Regions from separate parts of the Stenotrophomonas sp. 05L413 genome, predicted to be linked through region 4. Evidence: predicted binding sites of a transcription regulator. Region 4 holds the regulator's gene; each other region holds the start of a gene.

Region 1 (3,203 bases), on a different contig from region 4:
TCTGGAACGGGTTCAACCCGCCGCCGATCTCATAGTGCTTTTCACTGGTGGTCTTCAGCAGGCCGTTGCCATCCAGCCCCTGGGCATTGCGCAGGGCGGCATCGAAGTCCAGGTCCTGGGCCTTGTACCCGGGGGTGTCGGCATTGCTCAGGTTGCTGGCGATCAGCTTCATCCGCTGCTCGCGCAACGGCATGGCCTGGGCATGGACACCCAGATAGTTCGAAATCAGATTGGGCATGACGCACTCCCACGGGACGATGCCTGGGGCAGTGCAAGCGGCGTGCCAGAGGGGCGCCAGAGGGGAGGGGCCGGTGCCCGGCGGCATCATTCACGCCGGGAAAATCCACCGACCCGCAGGGCCGGGTAGATCCACGCCATGCGTGGATGCCGTCAACCCACCGGAGGAAGGGCCCCGACACCAGGGCCGGCCGCCCCTTACGCCGCCATTGCGACCTTGCGCAGGCGGTCCAGCAGGAAGTCCGCCAGCTCATGCGGGGAGTACTTGGCCACGAAGGCGTTCGCGCCGACCCGTTCGACCATCGCGTTGTTGAACACGCCCGACAAGGACGTGTGCAGCAGTACGTAAAGGCCGGCCAGCCCCGGGTGACGCCGGATTTCCGTCGTCAGGGTGTAACCATCCATCGCCGGCATCTCGATATCGGAGATCACCATGGCGTAGCGCTCGGCCGGGTTTTCGCCCGAGGCGTGGATCTGCAGCAGGTGGTCCAGCGCCTGCTTGCCGTCTGAAAGCAGGGTCGCCCCGACCCCCAGCTGGTCCAGCACGCTGCGGATCTGCTGGCGGGCCACGCGCGAATCGTCCACCACCAGCACCTGCATCGGCGGGGCATCGGGAGGCAAGGCCATGGAGGGGTCCAGCACCGCTTCGCCACGGATCTCGGCGATGTCGGCCAGCACGCTTTCCACGTCGATCACCTGGATAAGCTCACCCTGGAAGCGGGTCACCGCCGTCAGGTAGCTCGATTCGGCACCCAGTTCCGGGGGCGGATGGATGTCTTCCACCGCGATGTTGACGATGCGTTCCACGCCGCTGACCAGGAAGCCCTGGATGGAGCGGTTGAACTCGGTCACCACCAGGTAGCCCGGCGCCTTGTCGGCATCGGGCTCACGCTCGGGATGGCCGATCGCCAGGCCCAGGTCCAGCACCGGCACCGAGCGGCCACGCACATCGGCCACACCGGCGAACTGGCTGGGCAGCCCGGGCACCTGGAACAGATCCGGGCGCCGCAGGACTTCCTGCACCTTGAACACATTCACGCCAAAAAGCTGACGTCCCCCCAGCCGGAACAGCAGCAGGGCCAGACGATTGTGGCCGGCCAGGCGCGTACGCTGGTCGATGCGGTTGAGCAGGTCATGAGACATGGGCTTGGTATCGGCGGGAGCGGCGGTGACTTGAGCGCCGCGTAGAGGGCGGTTCGGCATGGGGCTTGCATCGTGCTGCGCATGTTCCTTGCCCATGGAGTGCCCATGCGATCTCTTGTCTTTGCCGCGCTGCTGCTGGCGGCGCCCGCCTGGGCGGCCGGTGGTTGGCAGCCGGTGGATAGCATCCGCCAGGCCGCGCTCGGCACCTTGCCGGCCGGCAGCGAGGGCGACACCACCCTGGATTCGGCGCTGCGCCTGCCTGCCTGCGGTCAGCCGCTGGCGGCCCAGCCGACCGGCACCAGTACCGTGGAAGTCAGCTGCCCGGATGCAGGCGGCTGGCGCCTGTTCGTGCCGGTAAAGGTGCGTCGCAACCAGACCGTGCTGATCCTCAATCGGGGCGTGGCCGCTGGAGAAACCCTGTCGGCGGCCGATATCACTACTGGCCAGCGTGATGCGGCCCGGATCGCCGGCGCCGCATTGGCCGATCCGGCCGCCGCCGTCGGCCGCGTGGCGCGCAGGACCCTCAGTGCTGGCAGTCTGCTCTCGGCCAATGACCTGGTCGCGCAGCGGCTGGTGCGCCGGGGCGACAGTGTCGCGCTGGTGTCGCGGCGGGGCGGGGTGGAGGTCCGGGTGGCCGGGCGCGCCATGGCCGATGCCGGCGAGAATGAGCGGGTCTCGGTCGAGAACCTGTCGTCCCGCAAGATCGTGCAAGGCACCGTCGCAGCCAGCGGTGACGTTTTAGTGACGCGCTGAACACGATTGTGAATACGGGCCACATTTCCCGTAAAACCTGCAATATTCCCCTAAAGATGGCGCCCGACCGGCCGTTATCCCTTGTGAACCGCATTCCCAGGACAACTCCATGAGCCAGAAAATCGACGGCAACCTGCAGGCCACCGCCCATCTGCGCAGCGTCGCTCCCGGCAACAAGCCGAGCGTCAGCACCGATGCCCCGGCCCGCCCGGTGGAAGCCGCTGACAGCCTGCGCCTGACCGGCGAAGCCACCAGCCTGCAGGCGATGCAGCGCGAACTGTCCACGGCTCCGGCGATCGACGCGGCCCGTGTCCAGGCCGTGCGCGACTCGCTGCAGAACGGCACCTACAAGATCAATCCCGACGCGATCGCCTCGCGCATGCTTGAGCTGGACCAGCAGCTGCAGGGATGAAGCTGGCGATGAGCGAGCCGCTGCAGCGCCTCAGCGATGCCTTGGACGTCGAACGCCAGGCATTGGTCGAGCATGACGTGCAGGCCCTGATCCGCGCGACCGGCGCCAAGCTGGAGGCGTTGCGGGCACTCGAAGCCGCGCTGCCGCTTGGCCAGGCCGAGCGTGTGCAGGAACTGGCAGAGCGCAACCGTGCCAATGGTGTACTGCTTTCACGGCGCCGCCGCGAGGTCAACTGGGCATTGCGCCAGCTCGGCCGCAGCGAAGATGCCGCGTCGTACGATGCCAAGGGCCAGTCGCACACGCTCAACACCCGGCGGCCGCTCGCGGTCGCCTGATCTCCCCATCTGGCGGCCCCAGGCTGCCGATGTGAACGTCACCGCGTATATTGAGCGCCTGTTTCCCGCCGCCTCGATGTGACCGTGACCGTAACTTCCGCCCTTGTCACCGCCCCGTTGCCCCCGCATCCGGTCCTGCTTGCCCTGTTTGAACGGATCAAGGAGGGCGTGCTGCTGTTCCGCGAGGATGGCAGCGTGGCCCTGGCCAATGCCGCCGTCAGCGAGATCCTCGGCCAGGCCGAGCGCGATGCCGAACTGACCCCAGCGCAATGGCTGCGCCAGTTGCTGCCACCGGATGCGCTGGAACAGGCGCGCCTCAACGG
Region 2 (3,203 bases), on a different contig from region 4:
CACCGCGTCCACGCTGCAGCTGCCCCACCGCATCGTCGCGGCTGCGCGCGGCCCGGTCACGCAGATGCATACGGACGCCTTCGATCCTGGCGCGGATTTCCTCCACCGACGCCACGCAGGCCGGGGCAGGGCGATCCAGGAACACCAGCGCGAACTCTTCGCCGCCGTAGCGGAATGCGCGGCCACCGCCCCCGATCTCGGACAGGCGCGCGGCCACCAGCTTGAGCACGTCATCGCCGGCATCGTGGCCGTGGGTATCGTTGAAGCGCTTGAAGTGATCCACGTCCACCATGGCGATGGTGTAGGTGGCCCCGACCCGCTGCAGGCATTCATTGAACGCGCGGCGGCCGGGCAACCCGGTGAGTTCATCGCGGAAGGCCATGTGGAAGGCTTCCTGCAGCATCGCCGAGATGACCAGCAACAGCGCCATGCAGCTGACGGCGGGCAGCAGGGCCGGCGAGACGAACACCCGTGGCAGCATCCACCACAGGCAGAGCAGGGCGATCAGCAGGGCGGTGTGCAGCGGCCGGGGCTGGCGCCAGGCCTGTACCGCCAGCGCGACCGTCGTCACCGCGAACAACAGCGCAGGCAGCTGGGCCAGCGCATTCCAGCCACTCGGCAGCCACGGCAGGTGGCGGTCCGACAACAAGGCATGCATGCCGACCGGGCCTTGTGCGGCCATCAGCAGGAAAATGCCGAGGGCCGTCCCGCTGACCACGCCACGCAGCAACAGGTCCTGGCGCAGCCGTCCGCGTTCGGGCCACAGCCCATGCAGCAGGAACAGCAGTGGCAGCCACCACGACACCGCGTGGAAGATCAGCGGGGTCAGCGCCGAAACAACGCCATCGCGCAGGAACGTGCCGACCACACCATGCAGCAGGGCGAACGCCGAGGCGATGGCCAGCATCAGGCACAGCGCCCGGACGCGGTTGTAGATCAGCGCCAGGCCGACACCCAGGCAGGCCAGCACCATCGGCAGCAGGCGATGCACCGAACTGCCGGCTTCCGCCGCGGGGGTGGCGGCCCACAATCCCAGCGCCACCAGTACTGCAGGCAGTACGAACAGATAGTGACTGGGCTGGCGTAGCAGATGCGTCCGCAAGAGGGGTTCCACGTGGTGGCCGGCGCGCCGTGGCTGCAGCGTGCAAACCGGACTACACAGGCGATGGGTCTTCCCCGGTAGCGGCCTGCGCGTATTCAACTTGAGCAATGTCACCGGATCGATGCGGTGCCATGACGTGGCACTCACCCCGGCTGGTCGATCCTCACCGCAATGAATACCGCCGTCGCTGCCGCACTACCGCACACTGCCGCCCCGCCATCGCCGCTGGCCGTCCGCTACGCCACCGTGCGTGCACGCACGCTCGCGCTGGCCGCACCGCTCAGTGCCGAAGATGCCATGGTCCAGAGCATGCCCGACGCCAGCCCGGCGAAATGGCACCTGGCCCATACCACGTGGTTCTTCGAGCGCTTCGTGCTGGCGACCCGCCCCGGCTACGCCCCGATCGATGCGGACTGGCACTACCTGTTCAACAGCTACTACCAGAGCATTGGCCCGGCCCATGCACGCCCACAGCGCGGCCTGCTCTCGCGCCCCACGCTGGACGAGGTGCTGCACTTCCGCGCGGAGATCGATCAGCGTGTGCTCGCCGCACTGCAGGCCGGCAATCTGAGCGAGCAGGCCCAGCATCAGCTGCTGCTCGGCCTGCACCATGAGCAGCAGCACCAGGAACTGCTGTTGACCGACATCAAGCACGCGTTCTGGTCCAATCCACTGCAACCGGCGTACCGCACCGATCTCCCGGCAAGCCCGGCGCGTGCGCGGCCGCTGCAGTGGCGCAGCAGCCCGGAACGGATCGTGGAGATCGGTGCACCGGTGTGGCCCACCCAGTCGACGTTTGCGTATGACAACGAATCGCCGGTGCACCGCGCTCTGGTCCCGGCGCATGCGCTGGCCAACCGCCCTGTCAACAACGAGGAATACCGTCAGTTCGTGCAGGCCGGCGGCTATCGCGAGCCGCGCTGGTGGATGAGTGAAGGCTGGACGCTGTGCCAGGAACAGCAGTGGCAGCACCCGCTGTACTGGGATGACGCGCTGGAGCGCGAGTTCACTCTGGGCGGCTGGCGCGCGCTCGATCCGCATGCGCCGGTCTGCCACCTGAGCTATTTCGAAGCCGACGCCTACGCGCGTTGGTGCGACGCCCGCCTGCCCACGGAGTTCGAATGGGAAGCGGCGACGGCGGGCCGCGCCCTGCGTGGCCGCTTTGCCGATGCCGATCAGCTGCACCCGGGCGGCGCAGAGGAAGAGGGGGACATCGTCCAGTTGTTCGGCGATGTGTGGGAATGGACCAGCAGCGCCTACGGGCCGTATCCGGGCTTCCGCACCTTCCCCGGCAACCTGGGTGAGTACAACGGCAAGTTCATGTGTGGTCAGTGGGTGCTGCGGGGCGGCAGCTGCGCCACGCCGGCCGATCATCTGCGCGCCAGCTACCGCAACTTCTTCGCGCCGTCGGCCCGGTGGCAGTTCGCCGGTCTGCGCCTGGCCCGGGACGTCGCATGAGCTCGGTCCGTGATGCGATGGATGCACTGACCGATCTACAGCCGGATCGTGACCGGATCACCGCCGACATCCTGCGCGGGCTCTCGTCCACGCCGCGCCAGCTGCCCTCCAAGTACTTCTACGATGCCCACGGCTCGGCGCTGTTCGAGCAGATCACCCGGCAGCCGGAGTACTACCCGACCCGGACCGAACTGCAGCTGCTGCAGGACTGTGCGCATGACATCGCCAAGGTGGTCGGCCCGCGTCTGCACGTGGTGGAACTGGGCAGCGGCAGCGGCCGCAAGACCGAGCTGCTGCTGCATGCGCTGCGTGAGCCGGTCGCGTACACCCCGATCGAAATCTCGCGCGCCGCTCTGCTGGACAGCATCACCCGGCTGGCACCGTCGCTGCCGGATATCGAAATGCTGCCGGTCTGCGCCGACTTCACCCACCCGGTCCAGTTGCCGTCGCCGCAGCGCGAGCCCGCCCGCCACCTGGTGTTCTTCCCCGGCTCGACGCTCGGCAACTTCGCCCATGATGACGCCATCGCACTATTGAAGGCGATGCGCCAGACCATGGGTCCGGATGGCATGGCCCTGATCGGCATCGACCTGCACAAGGACGCGGCGTTGATCGAAGCGGCGTACAACGATGCCGCCGGGGT
Region 3 (3,203 bases), on a different contig from region 4:
TCTGCTTCATCGGCGAACGCGACTTCCGCGAGTTCCTCGGCCGCTATCTGCCGGCGAAAACGGGCGAGATCCGCGATCCGGATGGCGCCCTGATCGCCGAACATCCCGGCGTGTTCTATTTCACGCTCGGCCAGCGCGAGGGCCTGAACATCGGCGGCGTGCGAGGCCGGCCGGCGGCGCCGTGGTACGTGGTCGGCAAGGATGTCGCCAGCAACGTGCTCTACGTGGACCAGGACCGCGAGAGCCCGTGGCTGCAGTCCACCCGGCTGCACTCCGAGGCCGCCCACTGGATCGCCGGCGCCCCGCCCGCGCGCCGGTTCGAGTGCACCGCCCAGACCCGCTACCGTCAGCCCGACGAGCCGTGCACCGTCACGGTGCGCGACGATGGCACCCTGGAGGTGCGCTTCGCCCGCCCGCAGCGTGCCGTCACCCCCGGTCAATCGTTGGTGTTGTATGACGATGAGGTCTGCCTCGGCGGCGCCGTCATCGCCGCCACCGATGCCCCCCTGGAACAGCGCCTTCGCGCCACCCCTTCTCCTTTCGAGGTATCTGCTGCATGAGTTTTTCCGTCGACGACCGCGTTCTTGCTCTGGCCGGCATCGCCCAGGCCCTGCAGCAGGTCCGCCGCATCGCCGAAACCGGCCACTCCGAAGCCGCCGTGGTCCGCACCGCGGTGGAGAGCGTGTTCCGCATTGACGCGGCCAGCCCGCAGGAGATCTACGGCAGCGCCAGCAATGTCGCCCCGGGCCTGCGCCTGCTGCACAACTACCTGAGCAGCCAGGGGCAGGACGAGCACCTGCCTCGCCTGGCCTTGTCCGTGCTGCAGCTGGAGCGCCGGTTCGTGCGTGAGAACGAGATCGTGGCCAAGGTCAGCACCGGCATCGAGCGCGCCCAGGCCCAGGCCAGCGAACTCGGCGACAGCGCCCACCCGGATGTGCTCGCCGCGCTGGGCGGCCTGTACGCAGACACCATCAGCAACCTCAAGCCGCGCGTGATGGTCCAGGGCAATCCGCACTACCTCGGCCAGGCCGGCGTGGTCGCCGAGATCCGCGCCCTGCTGTTGGCGGCGGTCCGCTCGGCGGTGCTGTGGCGCCAGACCGGCGGCCAGTACTGGGACTTCCTGTTCTCCCGCAAAACAATGCTCGAAGCGGTCGCGCGCCAGCTCCGCTGAGCCGCCGTGGAGGGGCCGCCGAGGGGATCGGCGGCCCAGCGTTGTGCCCCTTGGATCGAGGCAAGTGCGTATCGACGGGCGGAAAAATCATGAGGACGGCTAAAGCAAACCGGGGTACGGCCGATACAGCATCCGTGCACCTCCCCGAGAACGTCCATGTACTCACGCCTCTTCATTCGTCTGGCCGCCCCCCTGGTCCTGACCCTTCTGCTTCCCTTTGCCATCGGCTTCGAGTGGCCCGCCGCCCTGCGTTGGGCGATCCTGAGCACGATGACGCTCAGCTGGCTCGGGTTTGCCTGGTGGAGCGCCCGCGCCCAGACCCAGCGTTCGCCTGAGCAGGCCCGCATCCTGCGCGAGCAGGACCAGTTGCTGACCGAGCTGCGCTCGTTTGTCGGCAACGAAATCGAGGGCTCGCGTGGCGAAGTCGAACGTGCCCGCGATCTGATCCGTCATGCGGTCGGTGGCTTGGGCAGCAGCTTCGATGCCATGAACCGCAAGTCGCGCCAGCAGAGCCAGGCCCTGGCCCGCATCGTCGACCGCGCCGGTGACGAAGGTGGCGCCGGCGTCGACGTGGCCCGTTTCGCCCAGCATGCCAGCCACCGCATGGAGCAGCTGGTCGAGGCGCTGGAGCAGGTCAGCGGCCAGAGCAGCACCACCGTGCAGCACATCGACCAGATGGCGCAGCACCTGGATGGCATCTTCGCGCTGCTGGAAGACGTCAAGTCGATCGCCGACCAGACCAACCTGCTGGCCCTGAACGCTGCCATCGAGGCCGCGCGTGCCGGTGAAGCCGGCCGCGGTTTCGCGGTGGTCGCCGATGAAGTCCGCAATCTGTCCGAGCGCTCCACCACCTTCAACGAGCAGATCCGCAAGCTGGCCCACAGCTCCAAGGACGCCATCGCCAAGGTGCGCGAGACCGTCTCGCATATGGCCTCCCGCGATATGGACCGCTCCCGCGAAGCGCGCCATGAGGCGGCGCAGATGCTGGACAACGTGGCCCAGATCAACGCATCGCTGGGTGACGGCATGCGCGAGATCTCCGAGTGCGGTCGCGCCATCGACAGCAGCGTCGCCGAAGCCGTGCGTGCCCTGCAGTTCGAGGACATCGCCACCCAGGCCCTGGGCGGCGTGCACACCCACCTGGATCGCCTGACCGCGATCAACCGCGAAGCGGTGGCCCTGCAGGAACTGCTGCACCGCAGTGGCGGCGTGTTCGACGAAGAAGTCGTGACCGCCCTGCAGCGCACCGGCACCCGCCTGCGCGACATGCGCACCGAGTGGGAGCGCCCGCCGCACAAGGCCGTTGCCCAGCAGAGCATGGCCGCCGGCGCGGTCGAGCTGTTCTGATCCAGCGGCACCGTGCCCCTCCGGGCACACCCTGCGGCCCCGGTTTACCCCGGGGCCGTTGTGCTTGCACTACCCGCCTTGGCTGCAGATGATTACCTGATGTTGAACGCGTCCATGCTGTCCGTTGCATCTGTTGTCCCCGCCGAGCTGGAGCCGGCGGTGCCGGGCAGTGACGCCGTCACGCTCGCTGCCGCACCTGCCGCTGCGGCAGCGCCACTGCAGGGCCGCGCCCTGATCGCCCGGCTGGAGCAGCTTGCCCAGCAGGAGCTGGCGCAGCTGGCCAAGCGACCCTCGCCCGCCCTTGCCGCACTGCCACCCGCCATCGACCCTGCCCTCGCCGGCCTGGCGTGGGATCTGGGCTTGAGCGGTGATGATCTTGGTGCTGCTGTGCGCTGAAGGCGCGGCATCCGCCACGCCTCCCCGATCCGCCTGTATCGACGCAGTTACCGGCGCACAATTGCTCCGTCGCGGATCCGCGAAAGGCATTCAACATGGATATCCTCCCGCCTTGCCTGGCGTGAGCCTGCCGATGCGCGACTACTACCGGATCGAATGCTGCACAGCCGAACGTAAACGTACGCTCGGCTATTGCTGCCCGCCCATCCCGTTGTGAGACACGCTGGTGGCGAGGATCGACTGCAAGGCCCGCCGCGGGGAGGGTCGATTGCAGGTGGGCGCTCCACCG
Region 4 (3,203 bases):
TCAGGTCCTGGTAGCTCTGGGTCAGCGCGATTTCGGTGAGGTTGTGGCGGATCCGGTCCAGTTGCTGGCCCTGGTCGGGCGTCAACCCGTTGGCGCGCAGCTGTTCGGTGAGCGAGCGACATTCTTCGGCCAGGTCCAGCGTGCGGTGGGTGGCCTGTTCGGTCATCGCCACCACGTGGTCCAGGCGCGCGCAGGCGTCATCCAGCTCGCCGGCTTCGCTGGGCAGGCTGGGCAGTTCGCCCAAGGCCTGGCCGAGCTCGCGGGCCAGGCGGTTCAGGCCGGCCATCATCGGCTGCGTGCGCAGCGCGGCGAGGGCGTCGATTTCCCGGCGCCAACCGGCTTCGTCACCGCTTTCCAGCGCGGCCAGGGCATCCTGCAGGCGCTGCACCAGCGCGGATTTGTCGCTCAGGGTTTCCATCAGGCGCTCGCCGCCAGGCGTTCGAAGATCTTGCCGAGCTTTTCTTCCAGGGTCTGGGCGGTGAACGGCTTGATGATGTACCCGTTCACGCCGGCCTGCGCCGCTTCAATGATCTGCTCGCGCTTGGCTTCCGCGGTCACCATCAGCACCGGCAGCGTCTTGAGCTTGGCGTCGGCACGCACGGCCTTGAGCAGGTCGATGCCGGTCATGACCGGCATGTTCCAGTCGGTGACCACGAAATCGAACGGCTGGCTCTGCAACAGCGCCAGCGCGGCATGCCCGTCCTCGGCTTCGGCCGTATTGGTGAAGCCCAGATCGCCCAGCAGGTTCTTGACGATACGACGCATGGTCGAGAAGTCGTCGACGATCAGGATACGCATGTTCTTGTTCAAAGCACTTTCCTCGATTTCAATGGTTCTCGAGGCCGGCGTCTGCCGCCTCGAAGATCTTCAGCCGGCCCCGCAGGCGCAGCACGGCCTGGCCATGGATCTGGCACACGCGCGATTCGCTGACACCCAACACGGCGCCGATCTCTTTCAGGTTCAGTTCCTGCTCGTAGTACAGCGACAGCACCAGCTGTTCGCGCTCGGGCAGCAGGCCGATCGCGTTGCCCAGCTCACGCCCGAACTCGCCGCGTTCCAGCACCTGCTGCGGGGTCGGGCCGCCCTGGGCGACGGTGTCCAGCTCGCCCTGGTCCTCGATCCGCGATTCCAGGCTCAGCACCTGGCCCCGCGAGGCGTCTTCCATCAGGCGCAGGTAATCCGGCAGCGGCATGTCCATCGCGGCGGCCACTTCGGTGGCGCTGGCGGCACGGCCGGTGCTCTGCTCCAGGCGACGGATGGTCGCGGCGGCATCCCGGGCGCGGCGGTGCACCGAGCGCGGCACCCAGTCGCCACGGCGGATTTCATCGATCATCGAACCGCGGATGCGGATCGAGGCGTAGGTTTCGAACGAGGCGCCCTGGTCGGCGTCGTAGCTGCGCGAGGCCTCGATCAGGCCCATCATGCCGGCCTGGATCAGGTCGTCGACCTCCACGCTGGCTGGCAGACGTGCTGCCAGATGATGGGCGATGCGGCGGACCAGATCCGAGTGCTGGGCAATGCACTCGTTGGCCGCGGTCCGCTGGACTTCTTTGTATTGTGCTGCGCCCTTCATACCGTCACCCCGCGTTGCTTGAGGATGCGTTCCAGGAAGAATTCGACCCCGCCACGCGGCTCGGTCGGGGCCTGCCAGCGGGCGGTGCGGCGCGCGATCTCGGTCAGCGCCAGGGCGGCCGGGCTGGACGGGTAGGCCTTCACCACCGGCTGCTGGCGCTGCACCGACAGGCGCAGCCAGTCATCCTGCGGCACGCAGCCCAGGTAGTTCAGCGAGACATCGGCGAGGAACTTCTCGCAGACGCGGCTCAGCTTTTCGTACAGCACGCGGCCTTCGTTCGGGTCGCGCACCATGTTGGCCACCACCTGGATCCGGTCCACGCCGCGCTCGCGCGAGAGGACCTTGATCAGCGCGTAGGCGTCGGTGATCGAGGCCGGCTCATCGCAGACCACCACCACGGTGTCCTGTGCGGCCTGGCAGAAGGTCAGCACGCCATCGGTGATGCCGGCGGCGGTATCCACGATCATGATGTCCAGCTCGCGCTCGAGCTCGGAGAACACGTTGACCAGGCCGACGTGCTCGGCCGGCTGCAGCTCGGCCATGTGGCGGCGACCGGAGGCGGCCGGGACCACCAGCACGCCGCCGGGGCCTTCCATGATCACTTCTTCCAGCGTGCAGCGCCCGGCGACGAGGTCGGCCAGGGTCACCTTCGGCTGCAGGCCGAGGATCACGTCGATGTTGGCCAGGCCGAGGTCGGCATCCAGCAGCAGCGTGCGCTTGCCCATGTCCGCCAGCGCCACGGCCAGATTGGCCGAAACGTTCGTTTTGCCCACGCCGCCCTTGCCGCCGGTGACGGCGATGGTGCGGACCGGGCCCAGCGGCTGGCTTCGGGTAGCCGACAACGGGAAGGTCTTGGTCAGCTTGGCGTACTCACGCGACGGCATGGTTCAACTCCGGGTTGCAGGGCATATCGGCCGCGCGGCGCAAATCTTCAAGGCGAAGTGCAAGATTGGCCGCACTGGCACGGTGCAGGTCTTCAGGAACGTCCTGGCCATCGGTGACCCAGGTGATCGGCAGGCGGTGATCCACGGCCACCGACAGGGCGGTACCGAAGCGGCCGGTTTCGTCCAGCTTGCTCAGCACCACGCCCTGCGGGTTGGCGGCGCTGAAGCGGCGGACCACCTCGTCCATGTCGCCGAAGCTGGTGTTGGCCGGCAGCACCAGCAGGGTGCGGATCTGCTCGGCGGCACGCAGCCACTGCAGCTGGGCCGCCAGGGCGCGGTCGCGCGGGCCCAGGCCGGCGGTGTCGATCAGGACCAGCTTGTAGTCCTTCAGGCGTTCCAGCAGCTGGTTCAGATCGCTGCCGCTGCTGGCCTCGTGGACGGCGATGCCGAGCTGGCGGCCGAAGCCGTACAGCTGCTCGCGGGCGCCGATGCGGCCGGTATCGGTGGTGACCAGGGCGACATCGCGGGCGGCATGCGCCTCGGCGAAACGCGAGGCCAGCTTGGCGATGGTGGTGGTCTTGCCGGCGCCGGTGGGGCCGACCAGGGCGATCACGCCGCCGGCTTCCAGCGGATCGACCGGGGCGATCGGCAGCTTCTTGGAGAGCAGGCCGAGCATCAGGCCGCGGCCACGGTGGGCCTCGGTATCCAGCGGAATCTGCATGGCCACGTCGCGGCTGATGCCGGCG

Evidence for each region. The regulator FliA, encoded in region 4, starts transcription of late flagellar genes. The targets are predictions, from matches to a motif close to TAAAGTTTNNCNNNCNNNGGCCGATAA.
Region 1: the regulator FliA is predicted to act here: its motif matches at 1,388-1,414, upstream of AC1DIQ_RS04865 (chemotaxis protein).
Region 2: the regulator FliA is predicted to act here: its motif matches at 1,180-1,206, upstream of AC1DIQ_RS12100 (GGDEF domain-containing protein).
Region 3: the regulator FliA is predicted to act here: its motif matches at 1,272-1,298, upstream of AC1DIQ_RS04910 (methyl-accepting chemotaxis protein).

Annotation. Positions count from the first base shown of each region.
Region 1 is NZ_JBFTOL010000002.1:12,219-15,421, forward strand. It holds gene flgB (flagellar basal body rod protein FlgB) at 1-238, opposite strand, end outside; gene AC1DIQ_RS04865 (chemotaxis protein) at 436-1,380, opposite strand; gene flgA (flagellar basal body P-ring formation chaperone FlgA) at 1,486-2,133, shown strand; gene flgM (flagellar biosynthesis anti-sigma factor FlgM) at 2,243-2,545, shown strand; gene AC1DIQ_RS04880 (flagellar protein FlgN) at 2,548-2,880, shown strand; gene AC1DIQ_RS04885 (ATP-binding protein) at 2,965-3,203, shown strand, end outside.
Region 2 is NZ_JBFTOL010000005.1:4,718-7,920, reverse strand. It holds gene AC1DIQ_RS12100 (GGDEF domain-containing protein) at 1-1,102, opposite strand, end outside; gene egtB (ergothioneine biosynthesis protein EgtB) at 1,274-2,560, shown strand; gene egtD (L-histidine N(alpha)-methyltransferase) at 2,557-3,203, shown strand, end outside.
Region 3 is NZ_JBFTOL010000002.1:23,372-26,574, reverse strand. It holds gene mnmA (tRNA 2-thiouridine(34) synthase MnmA) at 1-560, shown strand, start outside; gene hflD (high frequency lysogenization protein HflD) at 557-1,171, shown strand; gene AC1DIQ_RS04910 (methyl-accepting chemotaxis protein) at 1,328-2,518, shown strand; gene AC1DIQ_RS04905 (hypothetical protein) at 2,618-2,914, shown strand.
Region 4 is NZ_JBFTOL010000010.1:26,402-29,604, reverse strand. It holds gene AC1DIQ_RS18570 (protein phosphatase CheZ) at 1-418, opposite strand, end outside; gene cheY (chemotaxis response regulator CheY) at 418-810, opposite strand; gene AC1DIQ_RS18560 (RNA polymerase sigma factor FliA) at 827-1,573, opposite strand; gene AC1DIQ_RS18555 (MinD/ParA family ATP-binding protein) at 1,570-2,457, opposite strand; gene flhF (flagellar biosynthesis protein FlhF) at 2,444-3,203, opposite strand, start outside.